2 regions of the Enterobacter hormaechei subsp. xiangfangensis genome follow, and region 2 is predicted to be linked to the other one. Evidence: predicted binding sites of a transcription regulator. Region 2 holds the regulator's gene; the other holds the start of a gene.

Region 1 (8,440 bases), 1.7 Mb from region 2:
AAACGGGGATCGCTGGCAGGCGCAACGCCTGCGGTATAGGCGACGTATTTATCCACATACTTACCGTGTTCATCGATTTTTTTGGCCGTCCCGGTTTTTATCGCCACGCGATAGTTACGCACCGCCGCTTTGATTCCACCACCGCCGGGTAATGCGACGCTCTCCATCATGTGCTCCACCTCGTGAACAATTTCCTCGGGCATCACCCGCTTGCCAATCACCGGCGGATCGATTCGGGTGATGGACAGAGGCCGTTCAATGCCATAGCTGCCGATGGTGGCATACACATGCGCCAGCTGGAGGGGGGTTACCATCAGGCCATATCCAAAGGCAAAGGTCGCCCGGTCTAACTGGCTCCAGAATTTCCGCTGCGGCAGTAAACCTGCGCTTTCTCCCGTTAAGCCAAGCCCGGTACTCTCGCCAAAGCCAAAGTGTTTATAGGTATCCAGTAACCGTTGCACAGGCATCGCCAGCGAAAGACGGGACACGCCCGTGTCACTGGATTTTTGCAGGATGCCGGTCATCGTCAGCTCGGGATAGTAGCCCACATCGCGGATACGATGGCCATCAATGGTGTAGGGATGCGTGTCTATGACGCTGTCAGGCTGTACCAGCCCCTGCTGTAGCGCCGTCATCAGCACCAGAGGCTTAACGGTAGAGCCAGGTTCAAAGGTGTCACTGATCGCGCGATTGCGAAAATCATCCAGCGTTGCCCCTTCCCGGTTGTTGGGGTTGAAGTCGGGGAAGCTCGCCATTGCCAGAATTTCGCCCGTCTGGATATTAATCAGCACCGACGCGCCTGACTCAGCTTTGTTCCACGCCACGGCATTATCCAGCGCGTCTTCAGTGATAGTTTGCAGGCGTTCATCGATACTAAGCTGGATATTATGTGCAGGTACGGGAGCCACCTCCGTGAGGTTCTCCACCACATGTCCGTAGCGATCTTTCCTGACCAGCCGCACGCCTGCCTTCCCGGTAAGCTGCGTGTTGAAGCTTTTCTCGACACCCTCAATGCCCTGACCATCAATATTGGTGAAGCCAATCAGGTTCGCCGCCACGTGCCCGGCAGGATAAAAGCGGCGGGACTCATCGCGAAGGTTGATACCCGGAAGACGCAGCTTATCGATCCACTTTGTCTGGGAGGGATCAACCTGACGGGCAAGGTAAATAAATCGCCCGTGCGGGTTACTGTTGATTCGCGATGCGAGCGTGCTCAGAGAAAGGTGTAAGGCATTTGCCAGGGCCTGCCAGCGCGAATCATAACCGATCCCCCCTTTTTCCAGCACTGTTTTGGGATCGGCCCAGACGGCCTGGACAGGTACGCTCACCGCAAGGGGTCGTCCTTCACGGTCCACAATCATCCCCCGCGGGGCGTCTATCGCCACTTCGCGCAGGGAGCGCATATCCTCCTGCTTAACCAGATTATCCGGTTTGATAATTTGCAGCCACGCCACGCGGCCCAGCAGAAACGCAAGACTACAAAAGATAGCGAGACACAGAAGTGCAAAACGTGCCGGAGTAAAGTTTCCGGTGGTCGTTATTGTCTTTTTTTTCACCTTAACCCCAGGGCTGTTGATCAACGCCCTGATTTAACGGGAAAAGCTGATAATAAGGCGGGAAAACAATGCTAATATTCTCGCGGGTTTGCAACAAGATAATAACAGCGGAGGATTACGTAATATTTTGAAAAATAAGTGAATAAAAAAGCCCCGCATCGGCGAGGCTTATGTCTGGGATCGAAGCGCTGAGCGCTTCAGTCAGCAGTGATTCGATCAGATAGCAGTTACGTTAACCGCAGCTGGGCCTTTCTGGCCATCCTGAATTTCGAACTCAACGTTCTGGCCTTCAGCCAGAGTTTTGAAGCCGTTACCCTGGATTGCAGAGAAGTGTACGAACACATCTTTGCTGCCGTCAGCAGGAGTAATGAAACCAAAACCTTTAGACTCGTTGAACCACTTAACTTGACCTTTAATCTTTGCCATTTGCAAAATTCCTTAGAGTGTTTTCTTAGCCCGCAGGCTTTGACTTAGATAAAACTGAGACATTACTGCTTGAGGCACTAATATAAGGTTCGGCAGAGAAGCGGTATTCAACGACAACGTGTTTACTCAGGACTTCTTTACTGAAAATGCCACACATAAACAGAACTGTACCTCGTTTGACCCAAAACGTGTTATCACACACAACGTTTAATATGGCAAGCCATTTTTAAACATGTCTCGATCCGCCGCACAAATTCAGGTGTTACTCCATAACAATCTGCACAGTTATGCGAATTGTCAAATGAAGCGCTACCTGACCTCACTGCCCGCAGGGTGCGTTGACGTGCCCTGTAATCAAAGACTTTTTAAACATAGCTCAATCATTTCAAAGCGTCCATCCCAATCCCTGATTTTCTTTAAAAGAATGACTGAGTTAGAACATTTTGTGAAAAGTTATGCTGAAAACATTGCAACGCACCGACATGTGTCAGGGAATATACGATGTTAATTACATTTTGCTAATTGTATTAAAATCCACCATTTAATTAGCGTTATTCTGCACCAAAATAATGAAATTTTTATGACTCTGCCTCAAAACAAGGCAAGCAAAACGTTTCGATAAAAATAAAACACTTCGGGAAAGATAAAACACACAATTTATTCAACGAAACGGTAATTATCGAATAAGGATAAATATTCACCAGTTTTCAGTATGCTGAAACAATAGTTAACTGCTGCTTAATTATATGTTGGGATGTTGTGGATCACATTTGATAAGGGAGGGGATTTACGCCGTACGTCAGGCCACCTCCCTTTCCGGGCAAACTATCGTTCGGCTACCAGGCGAATGAAGTCTTCCTCGTCCTGTTGTTGAGCAACAGCGTCCTTAGGTACCGCTTTCTCCTCCGGCTCGTTGGCTTCGCACAGACGACGCAGCAACGCATTCTGCCGTTTCTGCTGATCGAGCAATGCTTCCAGCAGTTCAATCTGCTCGTTTGTGCGGGAGCTGGCGCGGTTAACGAAGAACCACAGTACCAGCCCAACGACCAGCACCACCAAAGACATTACCAGGGATGCAATGCTCAGCAGCCCCGAATTCAGTAACTCACCCATTTCACCACCTCAGTAAAAACAGTCATTTTACCACTGCCGCCACGTAAGGACATCACTCAGCGTAAAAATGGCCTCTACCAGGGGATAAACTTATTGATTGAACAAATGCCGCTAAAGAATTGTACATCCTGATCGCACATCACATTGATAGTCTGCGTCCACAGCACCACACAAGCTATCAACACTATAATCAGAATTACCCAGCGTATTTTTTTCACTCCACACTCCGTCTTATGACCTGATGCAGCCAGGTTATCACGGTTATCTTAAACAGGGGCTAACTGTACCTTCAACAGACGCTTTTCGGAATCGTGCACTTGTTTCACTGCGTAAACCCGTTACGCTTACTCCATGACAACAAAGAAAAAAGAGGCAACGATGCGTTTACTTATTCGTACAGTAATTGTACTGGCCATTGTGTGGATCGGCCTGTTATTAAGTGGGTACGGCGTATTAATGGGAAGCAAAGAAAATGCCGCGGGTCTGGGTATCCAGTGTAAATATCTTACCGCCCGGGGGGTAAGCACGGCGCAGTACATTCATTCCGACAGCGGGATCATCGGGTTAACCAACTGTCCTGTGCTGCGTAAATCATCTGATGTGATTGATAACGGTTAATCAGCGTTGAATTTCGCTTACAAGAACGCCGCACTGTTGCGGCGTTTTTATTGAAAGCGTCGATCAGAACGGATAATCGTTATATCCCATCTGCTCTGAAATTTTGCGCGCTGCGGTATGCAGGATCGCCACATATTCATGAAGACGCTCTTCAGAGAAACGCAGCGTTGGGAACGAAATGCTCAGGCCCGCAATGACAACGCCGAAGCGGTCAAATACCGGCACACCGATGCAACGCAGCCCCTCTTCCTGCTCTTCGTTATCTTCCCCGTAACCCTGCTCACGCACGTTATCCAGCACGCTCAGCAGTTCATCCGTACTGGTAATGGTGCGGTCGGTGCTGCGTTTGTACTCCACCCCGTCAAGGATCTGCTTCACCTCTTCGCGATCGCGCCAGGCCAGCAGTACTTTACCAATTGCGGTGCTGTAGAGCGGGTTACGACGACCGATGCGTGAATACATGCGCAGGTTGTACATGGAGTCAATTTTGTGGATGTAAACAATGCTGTCTTCATCCAGCGCACCGAGGTGAATTGTCTCTTTCGTCAGTCGTGAAAGTTCACGCATCTGAATGTCAGCGCTGCGGATCAGATCCACGTTCTGCAAGGCGCGGGCGCCCAGTTCAAACAGTTTCAGCGTCAGAGAATATTTTTCTGATTCTCCTTCCTGCGCGACATAACCCAATGATTTCATCGTCTGCAAAAAGCGATAAACGGTGCTTTTCGACATCATCACACGCTGCGACAACTCTGTAATACCAATTTCACGCTCTTCTCCGAGCGCCTGCAAGATGCCAAACACCTTCAGCACGGAAGAAACAGAATCTGGCTGCTTATCCAAATCTGCGATTGCCATTTATCACCTCATGGAGAGTGTTTTATAAAAATCAGAACCGGTTTTTATTATAAATTCGTGTGATGCGTGCTGCAATCTATCTGGGTTTACTTCGTTACAAATCTGCGACATAAAACCGAAATAACGATGCTAAAATAGTTACTCTGAAAATAATTTCACGCTGAGTCATTCTTTTCTCATGCAAAAAAACGTTTCTGATGGCCTGCCCTTACCGCAGAGGTACGGGGCAATTGCCACTATTGTCATCGGTATTTCGATGGCTGTCCTTGACGGTGCGATTGCCAACGTTGCTCTTCCTACCATTGCAAAAGACCTTAATGCTTCTCCCGCAAGCTCCATCTGGATTGTGAACGCGTACCAGATAGCAATTGTGATTTCCCTCCTGTCACTCTCTTTCCTGGGCGATATGTTTGGCTATCGCCGGGTTTACCAGTGCGGGCTGGTGGTCTTTACCCTCACCTCGCTCTTCTGTGCCCTTTCCGATTCACTGCACACCCTCACCCTGGCGCGTATCGCGCAGGGCTTTGGCGGCGCGGCGCTAATGAGCGTGAACACGGCCCTCATACGGCTTATCTATCCTCACCGCCACCTGGGGCGCGGCATGGGCATTAATTCCTTTATTGTGGCCGTGTCGTCCGCTGCCGGGCCGACGATTGCCGCCGCCATTCTGTCCGTTGCCTCGTGGCAGTGGCTGTTTGCCATTAATGTGCCGCTGGGTATTGTGGCGATCTTCTTCGCCCTGCGCTATCTTCCGGAAAATGGTCCGAAAAACACCATGCCGCGTTTTGACCTGCCCAGCGCCGTGATGAACGCGCTGACCTTTGGCCTGCTGATTACCGCGCTGAGCGGATTTGCGCAGGGGCAGTCTCTGTCGCTCATTGCCGCAGAAATCGTTGCAATGCTTATCATCGGATTTTTCTTCGTACGACGTCAGCTGGCGCTGCCCGTGCCGTTACTGCCGGTGGATTTGCTGCGTATTCCGCTGTTTTCGCTATCCATTTGTACCTCCATTTGCTCGTTCTGCGCCCAGATGCTGGCGCTGGTTGCGCTGCCGTTCTTTTTGCAGAGCGTGATTGGCCGTTCGGAAGTGGAAACAGGCTTGCTGCTCACGCCCTGGCCTCTGGCAACCATGGTGATGGCCCCGCTGGCCGGTTACCTTATTGAGCGCGTTCATGCCGGGCTTCTGGGGGCGATTGGGCTGGTTGTCATGGCGGTGGGACTGTTTGCACTGGCGCTCCTGCCCGCCTCGCCAGGGGATCTGGATATTATCTGGCGCATGATCCTGTGCGGGGCCGGTTTTGGTCTGTTCCAGTCCCCTAATAACCACACGATTATCACCTCTGCCCCACGTCATCGCAGCGGTGGCGCCAGCGGGATGCTGGGCACGGCAAGACTGTTAGGGCAAAGCACCGGGGCCGCACTGGTAGCCTTGATGTTTAACCTGGCCGGGCAGAATGCGACACACGTTGCGCTGATTACCGCAGGGACACTGGCGACCCTCGCGGCTGTCATTAGCGGTCTTCGTGTCACCCAACCAAGGGCGCAGGCATAAAAAAACCGGGCGGAGAAGGACTCCTGCCCGGTTGTTTTCAACCCGATTACGTTACTTCAGATATTCGCCGCTACGCAGCGCTTCAATACGTTTATCCAGCGGCGGGTGAGACATAAACAGCTCGCTCAGCGACTTTGACTTGCCGTTGATGCAGAAGGCCATCATGCTGTTTGCTTCCTGCGGCTCGTAGCTGGTTTTAAGACGTTGCAGCGCAGCAATCATCTTTTCACGACCCACCAGTTTCGCGGAACCGGCATCCGCATGGAACTCACGATGACGGGAGAACCACATGGTAATAATGCTTGCCAGGATACCGAACACCAGCTCCAGCACCATTGAAACAGCAAAATAGATCAGCGGGTTGCCGTTGCTCTCTTCACCCTCATCACGGTTGCCACCCATAAACCCGGCAGCAATCTGCGCCAGAATACGGGAAATAAAGATAACGAAGGTGTTCACCACGCCCTGGATCAGGGTCATGGTGACCATATCGCCGTTGGCGATGTGGCTGATCTCGTGAGCAATAACCGCTTCCGCTTCGTCACGGCTCATGTTTTGCAGCAGACCGGTGCTGACGGCCACCAGGGACGCGTCACGACGCGCACCGGTAGCAAACGCGTTGATATCCGGCGCGTGGTAGATGGCTACCTGTGGCATGGCAATGCCCGCCTGCTTTGACTGCTGAGCAACCGTGCTCATCAGCCACTGCTCCATATCGTTACGCGGTTGCTCAATAACTTCACCGCCCACGGATTTCAGTGCCATCCACTTCGACATTAGCAGTGAAATGAAAGAGCCACCGAAACCAAACAGCAGCGCCATAATCAACAGACCCTGAACGCTGCTCGACTGAATTCCCGTCAGGCTTAGCACCAGCCCGAATACCACCATCACCGCCAGGTTGGTGAGCAGGAAGAGCGCGATTCGCATCATAATATTCTTTTAACCTCAGTTTAACAAAACGCACTATGCGATTACCCACATCGTATGGGTATTACGGCTATTTTCAAGCATCCAGACGGCGTAAGTCACCAGAAAGACACAACTTTACACAATTGGAAATCTGCCTGACGGAAGGATGAGGAACAAAAAGAAACAGGCACAATTTCTTGTGCCTGTTGGGGGATTATTTTGTCGGAGCAGGTTGCACAGCAGGTTTCTCTTTTTCCAGCTTCGCGAGATCAAGCGCGATATGCACCGTCTCGTCCAGATACGGATCGGGCTCCTGGTAATCCTTAGGCAGATCGTCCAGTTTTTTGAGCAGAGGCTTGCCTTCACGTTTGAAGCGATCGTTGATACGCGCCAGACGTGTCGCGTCATCTTCATTGTTCTCTTTCTCACGCTGAGCGTAGTTCAGAGACACAATGTTCCGTTTTGCTTTCAGGGCGTTGAAACGCGCGATGTCCTTCATGATGTACTGGAATTCCGGATCCTTCCCGATGCGATCGTTGTGATTTTTCAGCAGTTCCGGTCCGAACTGTTTCATATCACCCGATTTCACGAATGTCGCGGCATCAATGCTATCCCACGGCAGCGCGTTATCTTCAAACTTCTCGCCCGTTTCCGTCTCTTCGGTACCTGTCGGCATCATAATATCCGGCGTCACGCCTTTGCGCTGCGTGCTGCCGCCGTTGACGCGGTAAAACTTCTGAATGGTGTACTGTACTGAGCCCAGCGCCGGCCATTCAGGGCGCAGCATCTGGTCGTAAATACGGTTCAGAGAGCGGTACTGCTGAACGGTGCCCTTGCCAAACGTCGGTTCGCCGACGATTAACGCCCGGCCGTAATCCTGCATGGCAGCAGCGAAGATTTCCGATGCAGAGGCGCTGAAGCGATCGACAAGCACCACCAGCGGCCCCTTATAGTAGACCACACCATCGGTATCCGCATCTTCACGCACTTTACCGTTGTTATCGCGCACCTGTACCACCGGGCCAGACGGGATAAACAGCCCGGAAAGCGAGACGGCCTCGGTCAATGCCCCGCCGCCGTTGCTGCGCAGGTCAATGATCACGCTGCTGACATTCTGCTTTTCAAGCTTCTGAAGCTGCACTTTCACATCATCGGTCAGGCCGACGTAGAAACCAGGGATATCCAGAACGCCAACCTTCTCTTTACCCACGGTTTTAACCGACATTTTCACCGCGCGATCTTCCAGACGGATACGCTCACGGGTCAGAGTAACGATACGGGTTTTGGTCCCCTTACCGGCTGGCAGGATCTCCAGGCGAACTTTGCTGCCCTTCGGCCCTTTGATCAGCGCAACTACGTCATCAAGACGCCAGCCAATCACGTCCACCATGCTCTTTCCGGTTTGGCC
Region 2 (8,440 bases):
AGTGCTGATTTTTTTCTTTGAACTGCTGACGCCGCAGGATCAGCGTTTCATTGAGCTTACCCTGCTCAGCCTGCGCTTTCTGCACGCTTTCCGCATTCTGGCGCAGTCGTTTTTGCAGCGGCTGATAGCGAGCGTGAAGCGCAGTCAGACGCTGGCGGAGCGCCCGCGATTGTGCCTGTTGCTCCATTGCCGTCGCGAGATCCTCAGCCGTCAGCGTCAGCGTACTCTCCGGCAGCTCAGCCAGCTTCTGACGAAGCTCAGCCATGCGCGCTGCCTGGGCAACAAGCTGATTTTTATCGCGATTCAGCTGCGTAAAATGCGCCCGCCAGCCGGCAATTTCCTGTCCCCACTGACGGAAACGATCGTGTTCGGTTAGCCACTGCGTCAGCGCCGTGTGCTCTGTCTGCAACTGTTCACGGTTGCGCTGCGCACCGTTGCGGATACGCGCGCGCTGTGCCGCTCTGTCGAGTAAGCGAGTATTTACTTCGACAATTCGCTCTGCGGTTTGCGACAGGCGGGCGGTCTGCTCCTGCTGGTGCTCCCATAGCGGACGTAGCTGGGCGGCGGGTTGCGCCAGCTGGAGCTTCGCCAGTTGCGGCGCGGCGTCCGTCAGAGCCTGTTGCGCCTGCTGCTGCGAAGCGGCTGCGCGCTGCTGCTCACGTATCAGCTCGTCGTTACGCGTAAGCCACTGAAAATCTTTCTGTTGGCTCTGCTGCTGTGCCAGCAGGATTTTCTCTTCGTCAGTGAGCGCCTGCAAACTTTGCTGCAAGTGATGCTGCTGTTCCTCGCTCAACAGCACAACCCCTGCGGCCTGCGCTTCGCACATCTCCAGCGCGTTACGTGCCGCTTTGTGTTTTTCAAAAACCATGGCGGAAATCTGGCCGTAAATTTCCGTGCCGGTCAGTTCCTCCAGCAGCTCAGCGCGATCGCTCGGTTTAGCATTCAGGAAGGCGGCAAACTGCCCCTGCGAGAGCAACATCGAGCGGGTAAAGCGACCATAGTCCAGCCCGGTGAGTGCGGCGGTTTGTTCCAGCTTATCCGTGACTTTGTCGGCCAGAATTTTGCCGTCTTCGCAGCGGGCCAGCTCTACGCGCGGTGCCTGTAAGTTCCCGTCCGGCTGGTTGCGGGCGCGGTTCTGGCTCCAGAAAGCGCGATAAGCAACGCCTTTGACCTCAAATTCCACTTCCGCCAGGCATTCGGCGGTATCGCGCGTCATCAGGTCGTTTTGCGCCTGAGAGACCTTATTAAGACGCGGCGTTTCGTGGTACAGCGCCAGGCAGATGGCATCCAGCAGCGTGGTTTTACCCGCGCCGGTTGCGCCGGTGATGGCAAACAGCCCGTTGCTGGCGAACGGCTCCGCGGTGAAATCAATTTTCCACTCACCCTTTAGCGAATTCAGATTTTTCAGACGCAGGCTCAGAATTTTCATGCGTTTTCGTCCTCGTCATGGAGGGAGTGCAGGGTCTGGGCAAACAGCTCGTTAAGCCTGGTGCGTCTGGCCTCGTCCACCTCTTCATGCGCAAGCCGCCGCGCGAACACCTCTTCAACCCGAAGTTCGCTAAGCGTTTCACGCTGGGCGTTGAGCAGTATTTTCTCGCGCTGCTCGCGGCTGCGGCGTACCAGCAGTACTTCCACGGGAAGGTCTTCCGTCAGCGTCTGAATTTTACGCTGCATATCGTACAGGTAGTCGTCGGTGGTGATTTCGATATCGAGCCAGACGGGGGGATTAAGCGCTGCGCCGCGCCACTGCTCAAGCTGAGCGGTAATGGCGGCCAGATCGCCTTTCAGCACCGCCAGCGGCTGGGTGACCGGCACCTCGAGCGTCTCAACGGCGCTAAGTTTGCCTTCGGTGAAGCTCACCAGATGGACGGATTTGGCTTTGCCCGTTTCGTCAAAACTGAGCGAAATGGGCGAGCCGCAGTAGCGGATATGCTCGCAGCCGCCGATGATCTGCGCCCGGTGAATATGCCCGAGGGCAATGTAGTCGGCGGGGGGGAAGTTTTGCGCCGGAAACGCGTCCAGCGTACCGATATAGATCTCGCGCACCGCATCACTCTTACTGGCTCCGACGGTGGTGAGGTGTCCGGTGGCAATGATCGGAATGGCCTGATCGCCGCGCAGGGCGCAGGCTTCCGTATGCTGCTGGTGATAATAGCGGGTGATGGCCTGCAACAGATGCTGCTGTTTTTCGCTGCCGGACAGACCCGCCTGGCTTTGCACGATATCTCGCGGACGTAAAAACGGGATTGGGCACAGCACCGCGCCCGGCGTGCCGTCGCGTTTTTTCAGGATCTGCGGCGCGTGCCCGGCGCTGGCCACCACGGTGGTATTGAGGAACGCCAGAATATCGCGGGATTCATTCAGCGTCGCCACCGAGTCATGATTTCCGGCGACAATCACCAGGTGACAACCGGTTTGCTGGAGGTTGACCACAAAACGGTTGTATAGCTCACGCGCATAGCTCGGCGGCGATCCGGTATCAAAAATGTCGCCCGCCACAATAATCGCGTCCACCTCGTGAGCCTGAGCCGTCTCCAGCAGCCAGTTCAGGAACGCTTCATGTTCCGCGGCGCGGCTTTTGCTGTAAAAATTTTGACCCAGGTGCCAGTCTGAGGTGTGAAGTATGCGCATAAAAGATCCGTGGCAATAATAAGAAAGCAGGATTATAAACTTTCGTGGAACGGAAAATAACCGCTGTAATAAAACAACAGTTTGCCATTTATAGTGGTAATGTTTTTCATAAATCTGTCATAAATCTGACGCATAATGACGCCGCATTACAGACTTGTAACTTAAATACGATAAGACAGGGCAAAGTATGGCGAGACGTATTCTGGTCGTAGAAGATGAAGCTCCGATCCGTGAAATGGTGTGCTTCGTGCTTGAACAAAATGGCTTCCAGCCGGTTGAAGCGGAAGATTATGACAGCGCGGTGAACCAGCTGAATGAACCCTGGCCCGATCTGATCCTGCTGGACTGGATGCTGCCTGGCGGTTCCGGATTGCAGTTTATCAAGCATATCAAACGCGAGGCGATGACCCGTGATATCCCGGTGGTGATGCTGACGGCGCGCGGCGAGGAAGAGGATCGCGTGCGCGGTCTGGAAACCGGCGCGGACGATTACATCACCAAACCGTTCTCCCCGAAAGAGCTGGTGGCGCGTATCAAAGCCGTGATGCGCCGTATTTCACCGATGGCGGTGGAAGAGGTGATTGAGATGCAGGGTCTGAGCCTGGATCCTACCTCGCACCGGGTCATGACCGGTGAAAATCCCCTCGATATGGGACCGACCGAATTTAAACTCCTGCACTTCTTTATGACCCACCCGGAGCGCGTTTACAGCCGCGAACAGTTGCTGAATAACGTCTGGGGAACTAACGTCTATGTCGAAGACCGAACGGTTGACGTCCATATTCGCCGCCTGCGTAAAGCACTGGAACTGAGCGGCCACGATCGCATGGTACAGACGGTCCGCGGCACGGGTTATCGCTTCTCGACCCGTTTCTGAACAATGACAGGAGTGTGACGCGTGCTGGAACGTCTGTCATGGAAAAGGCTCGTCTTTGAACTGATCTTATGCTGTATTCCGGCCCTCATTCTGGGGGCTATCTTTGGCTATCTGCCGTGGTTTTTACTGGTGGCCGTGACGGGATTGCTCGTCTGGCATTTCTGGAATTTACTGCGTCTTTCCTGGTGGCTGTGGGTCGACAGAAGTATGACACCTCCGCCGGGAAGCGGGAGCTGGGAACCGCTACTCTACGGCCTGCACCAGATGCAGATGCGTAATAAAAAGCGCCGTCGTGAGCTGGGAAGCCTGATCAAACGCTTTCGTAGCGGTGCGGAGTCACTGCCGGACGCGGTGATCCTGACGACGGAAGAAGGGACCATCTTCTGGTGCAATGGCCTCGCGCAACAGCTGCTGGGCCTGCGCTGGCCGGATGATAATGGTCAGAACATCCTGAACCTTCTGCGTTATCCCGAGTTCACGCTGTATCTGAAAAAGCGGGATTTTTCGCGCCCGCACAATCTGAAGCTCAATAACGGTCGCCATCTGGAAATCCGCGTGATGCCCTACAGCGATCGGCAGTGGCTGATGGTGGCGCGGGACGTTACCCAGATGCACCAGCTTGAGGGCGCGAGACGTAACTTCTTTGCCAACGTCAGCCACGAGCTGCGTACGCCCTTGACGGTGCTTCAGGGCTACCTGGAGATGATGCAGGAGCAAACGCTTGAGGGGGCGCCGCGTGAGAAAGCGCTGCATACCATGCGGGAGCAGACGTTCCGCATGGAAGGGCTGGTCAAACAGCTGCTGACGCTTTCAAAAATTGAGGCTGCCCCGTCGCTGGCGCTAAATGACATCATTGATGTGCCGATGATGTTGCGGGTGGTGGAGCGCGAAGCCCAAACGCTGAGTCATAATCAGCACACCCTGAGTTTTGACGTTGATAACACGCTGAAAGTGCTCGGCAGTGAAGATGAGCTGCGAAGCGCTATCTCAAACCTGGTCTATAACGCCGTGAATCATACCCCGAAAGGGACGCATATCGCGGTACGCTGGCAGCATACCCCGGCGGGCGCTGAGTTTAGCGTCGAGGACAACGGGCCGGGGATTGGGCCTGAACACCTCCCGCGTCTCACTGAACGGTTCTACCGGGTGGATAAGGCGCGCTCGCGGCAGACCGGCGGAAGCGGACTGGGGCTGGCAATTGTGAAGCATGCCGTCAGCCACCACGAAAGCCGGCTCAATATCGAAAGCACCCTCGGTAAGGGCACGCGCTTTAGCTTCGTGATTCCGGAACGATTAATTGCCAAAAAAAGCGCCTGACAGCGTGTGTGTCAGGCTACCTTTCCACGGGCCAGCGATTGCTGGCCCGTTTGCTTTGCAGTCAAGCGAAACGCGGATGAATATTATACGGCTGGTGCTTTTTTGTTCGCATGATTAGCCATGAGTTTTTCTTATACATGGCATATTATGTTGGTCTGGATTTTCATGCTGGCATATTGTTCTGGTTTTACGATCCCTTCTTGCCTTTAAACGTTATAAGCGTTTAAATTGCCCCCCATATACTGTCAGACCGACTTTATTTGCGTGGTAAATCGAAAAACTATTCTTCGCCACGCCAGGACGGGAGCATATCCCGCTGAAATTGAGCAAATTTTCCGCTGTATCGTCCCATCAGGGATGGCGAAAATCTCAACGTATTCAACACCACATCCACAGGCAGTAAGGTTTTATGACCCATCACTTGAAATCGCGTGACATTATCGCGCTGGGCTTTATGACATTTGCGCTGTTCGTTGGCGCAGGTAATATCATTTTTCCTCCAATGGTTGGCTTACAGGCGGGTGAACACGTCTGGACGGCTGCGTTTGGCTTCCTGCTTACTGCCGTGGGCCTGCCGGTACTGACCGTTATCGCGCTGGCGAAAGTCGGTGGCGGTGTGGACAGCCTCAGCACCCCGATTGGCAAAGTGGCTGGCGTTCTGCTGGCAACAGTCTGCTATCTGGCCGTTGGCCCGCTGTTCGCGACCCCGCGCACGGCGACCGTCTCCTTTGAAGTGGGTATCGCCCCGCTGACCGGTGACGGCGCGATGCCACTGTTTATTTACAGCCTCATTTACTTCGCCATCGTGATTCTGGTTTCTCTCTATCCGGGCAAACTGCTGGATACCGTGGGTAACTTCCTGGCACCGCTGAAAATTGTGGCGCTGATTGTGCTGGCGGTTGCGGCCATTGTCTGGCCTGCGGGGCCCATCAGCTCCGCGATGGACGCCTACCAGAACGCGGCGTTCTCAAACGGTTTCGTGAACGGCTATCTGACGATGGATACGCTTGGCGCGATGGTGTTTGGTATCGTTATCGTTAACGCCGCGCGCTCCCGTGGGGTGACCGAAGCGCGCCTGCTGACTCGTTACACTATCTGGGCTGGCCTGATGGCCGGTGTCGGCCTGACGCTGCTGTATCTGGCGCTGTTCCGTCTGGGTTCAGATAGCGCAACGCTGGTCGATCAGAGCGCAAACGGCGCGGCGATCCTGCATGCTTACGTGCAGCACACCTTTGGTGGTGCAGGCAGCATGCTGCTGGCGGCGCTGATTTTCCTGGCCTGTCTGGTGACGGCGGTGGGTCTGACCTGCGCCTGCGCGGAGTTCTTCGCTCAGTATCTGCCGCTCTCTTACCGCACGCTGGTGTTTATCCTCGGCATCTTCTCCATGGCGGTTTCAAACCTCGGTCTGAGCCACCTGATCCAGGTGTCAATTCCGGTGCTGACGGCTATCTATCCGCCATGTATCGTGCTGGTGGTGCTGAGCTTCACCCGCCCGTGGTGGCATAACTCGACGCGAATTATTGCGCCGGCCATGTTTATCAGCCTGATTTTTGGTATCCTTGACGGGATCAAAGCATCAGCATTTGCAGAAATCCTGCCAGCCTGGACACAGCGTCTGCCGCTGTCCGAGCAGGGCCTGGCCTGGCTGATGCCTTCCGTTGTAGCGCTGGTTCTTGCGATTATCTGGGACCGTGCGGCCGGGCGTCAGGTGACATCCAACGCCCATTAATCAACGGCAACAAATTGTTTAACCACGGGGCTTAAGGCCCCGTGGTTTTTTGTTTTTTTCGTGTTGAATGGCAAGATTTTAATGGAAAGCACTAACAAACTTAAACGTGGATTGAGCACCCGCCACATCCGCTTTATGGCGCTGGGCTCGGCTATCGGCACCGGTCTTTTTTATGGCTCGGCAGATGCCATCAAAATGGCCGGTCCAAGCGTTCTGCTGGCCTACATCATCGGCGGTGCCGCGGCCTATATCATCATGCGTGCGCTGGGGGAGATGTCGGTTCACAACCCGTCTGCCAGCTCGTTTTCACGCTATGCACAAGAGAACTTAGGCCCGCTGGCCGGGTTTATCACTGGCTGGACTTATTGCTTTGAAATCCTGATTGTCGCCATTGCCGATGTGACGGCGTTTGGCATCTATATGGGGGTCTGGTTCCCTGCCGTGCCGCACTGGATCTGGGTGCTGAGCGTGGTGCTGATTATCTGCGCCGTTAACCTGATGAGCGTGAAGGTGTTTGGCGAGCTGGAGTTCTGGTTCTCCTTCTTCAAGGTCGCGACCATTATCATCATGATCCTCGCCGGTTTCGGCATCATCATCTGGGGTATCGGCAACGGTGGGCAGCCAACCGGCATCCATAACCTGTGGAGCAACGGCGGCTTCTTTAGCAACGGCTGGCTCGGGATGGTCATGTCGCTCCAGATGGTCATGTTCGCCTATGGCGGAATCGAGATTATCGGCATCACCGCCGGGGAAGCGAAAGATCCGGAGAAGTCTATTCCGCGCGCCATCAACTCGGTGCCGATGCGTATCCTGGTGTTCTACGTGGGCACGCTGTTTGTGATTATGTCCATCTACCCGTGGAACCAGGTGGGCACCAACGGCAGCCCGTTTGTCCTGACTTTCCAGCATATGGGCATTGCGTTTGCCGCCAGCATTCTCAACTTTGTGGTGCTGACCGCCTCGCTGTCGGCCATCAACAGTGACGTGTTCGGCGTGGGCCGTATGCTGCACGGCATGGCGGAGCAGGGCAGTGCGCCGAAGGTGTTTGCCAAAACGTCGCGTCGCGGCACCCCGTGGGTAACGGTGCTGGTCATGACCGTGGCGCTGCTGTTCTCGGTTTACCTGAACTACATCATGCCGGAGAACGTCTTCCTGGTGATTGCGTCACTGGCGACCTTCGCCACCGTGTGGGTGTGGATCATGATCCTGCTGTCGCAGATTGCGTTCCGTCGCCGCCTGTCGCCAGAAGAGGCCAAAGCGCTGAAGTTTAAAGTGCCGGGCGGCGTGCCAACGACCATTGTCGGTCTGATCTTCTTGGTCTTCATCATTGGCCTGATTGGTTATCACCCGGATACCCGTATTTCCCTGTACGTGGGCTTCGCGTGGATCGTCCTGCTGCTGGTGGGCTGGATGTTTAAATGTCGCCGCGATCGTCAGCTGGCGGAAGCACAGTAACATTCTTTTCCCCTCTCCCCGTGGGAGAGGGTTAGGGTGAGGGCATCAGGCTGCACTGATGCCTCCTCCCCCGTCCTCCTCCCCCAATAAATCCCATCATGGTGAGCTATCCTTAATCACCCTGTGGCAAGGTGACGTCAATTTCATCAAAGGGGATTCGTGATGTTAAACGCCTGGCACCTTCCGGTTGCCCCATTTGTTAAGCAAAACAAAGACAACCTTGTGATTACGCTCTGGCTGGCAGGGGACAATCAGCCTGAACGTGTGACCCTGCGCGCCGAAGTGGATAACGAAGAAACGTCGCTGAAAATGCACAAAGTGCGCAGCCAGCCGCAGCCGGGCGTCACGGCGTGGCGGGCAAATATCGATTTGCGCAGCGGGCAACCGCGTCGCCGCTACGGCTTCAAGCTGCTGTGGAACAACCGCCAGCT

The links. The regulator PhoB, encoded in region 2, activates phosphate uptake and scavenging genes when phosphate is short. The targets are predictions, from matches to a motif close to CTGTCATAAAACTGNCNNAT.
Region 1: a site for PhoB is predicted at 4,660-4,679, ahead of kdgR (DNA-binding transcriptional regulator KdgR). Genes of this name have one in related genera too.

Annotation. Positions count from the first base shown of each region.
Region 1 is NZ_CP017183.1:2,727,869-2,736,308, forward strand. Features, by position in the region: gene ftsI (peptidoglycan glycosyltransferase FtsI) at 1-1,556, opposite strand, end outside; gene cspE (transcription antiterminator/RNA stability regulator CspE) at 1,773-1,982, opposite strand; partial or broken gene BFV63_RS13120 (DUF2627 domain-containing protein) at 1,995-2,139, opposite strand; gene BFV63_RS13125 (YebO family protein) at 2,808-3,095, opposite strand; gene mgrB (PhoP/PhoQ regulatory lipoprotein MgrB) at 3,170-3,313, opposite strand; gene BFV63_RS13135 (YobH family protein) at 3,474-3,713, shown strand; gene kdgR (DNA-binding transcriptional regulator KdgR) at 3,777-4,568, opposite strand; gene BFV63_RS13145 (MFS transporter) at 4,747-6,120, shown strand; gene htpX (protease HtpX) at 6,172-7,053, opposite strand; gene prc (carboxy terminal-processing peptidase) at 7,247-8,440, opposite strand, start outside.
Region 2 is NZ_CP017183.1:1,011,765-1,020,204, forward strand. Features, by position in the region: gene sbcC (exonuclease subunit SbcC) at 1-1,429, opposite strand, end outside; gene sbcD (exonuclease subunit SbcD) at 1,426-2,631, opposite strand; gene phoB (phosphate response regulator transcription factor PhoB) at 2,819-3,508, shown strand; gene phoR (phosphate regulon sensor histidine kinase PhoR) at 3,530-4,825, shown strand; gene brnQ (branched-chain amino acid transporter carrier protein BrnQ) at 5,235-6,554, shown strand; gene proY (proline-specific permease ProY) at 6,636-8,009, shown strand; gene malZ (maltodextrin glucosidase) at 8,172-8,440, shown strand, end outside.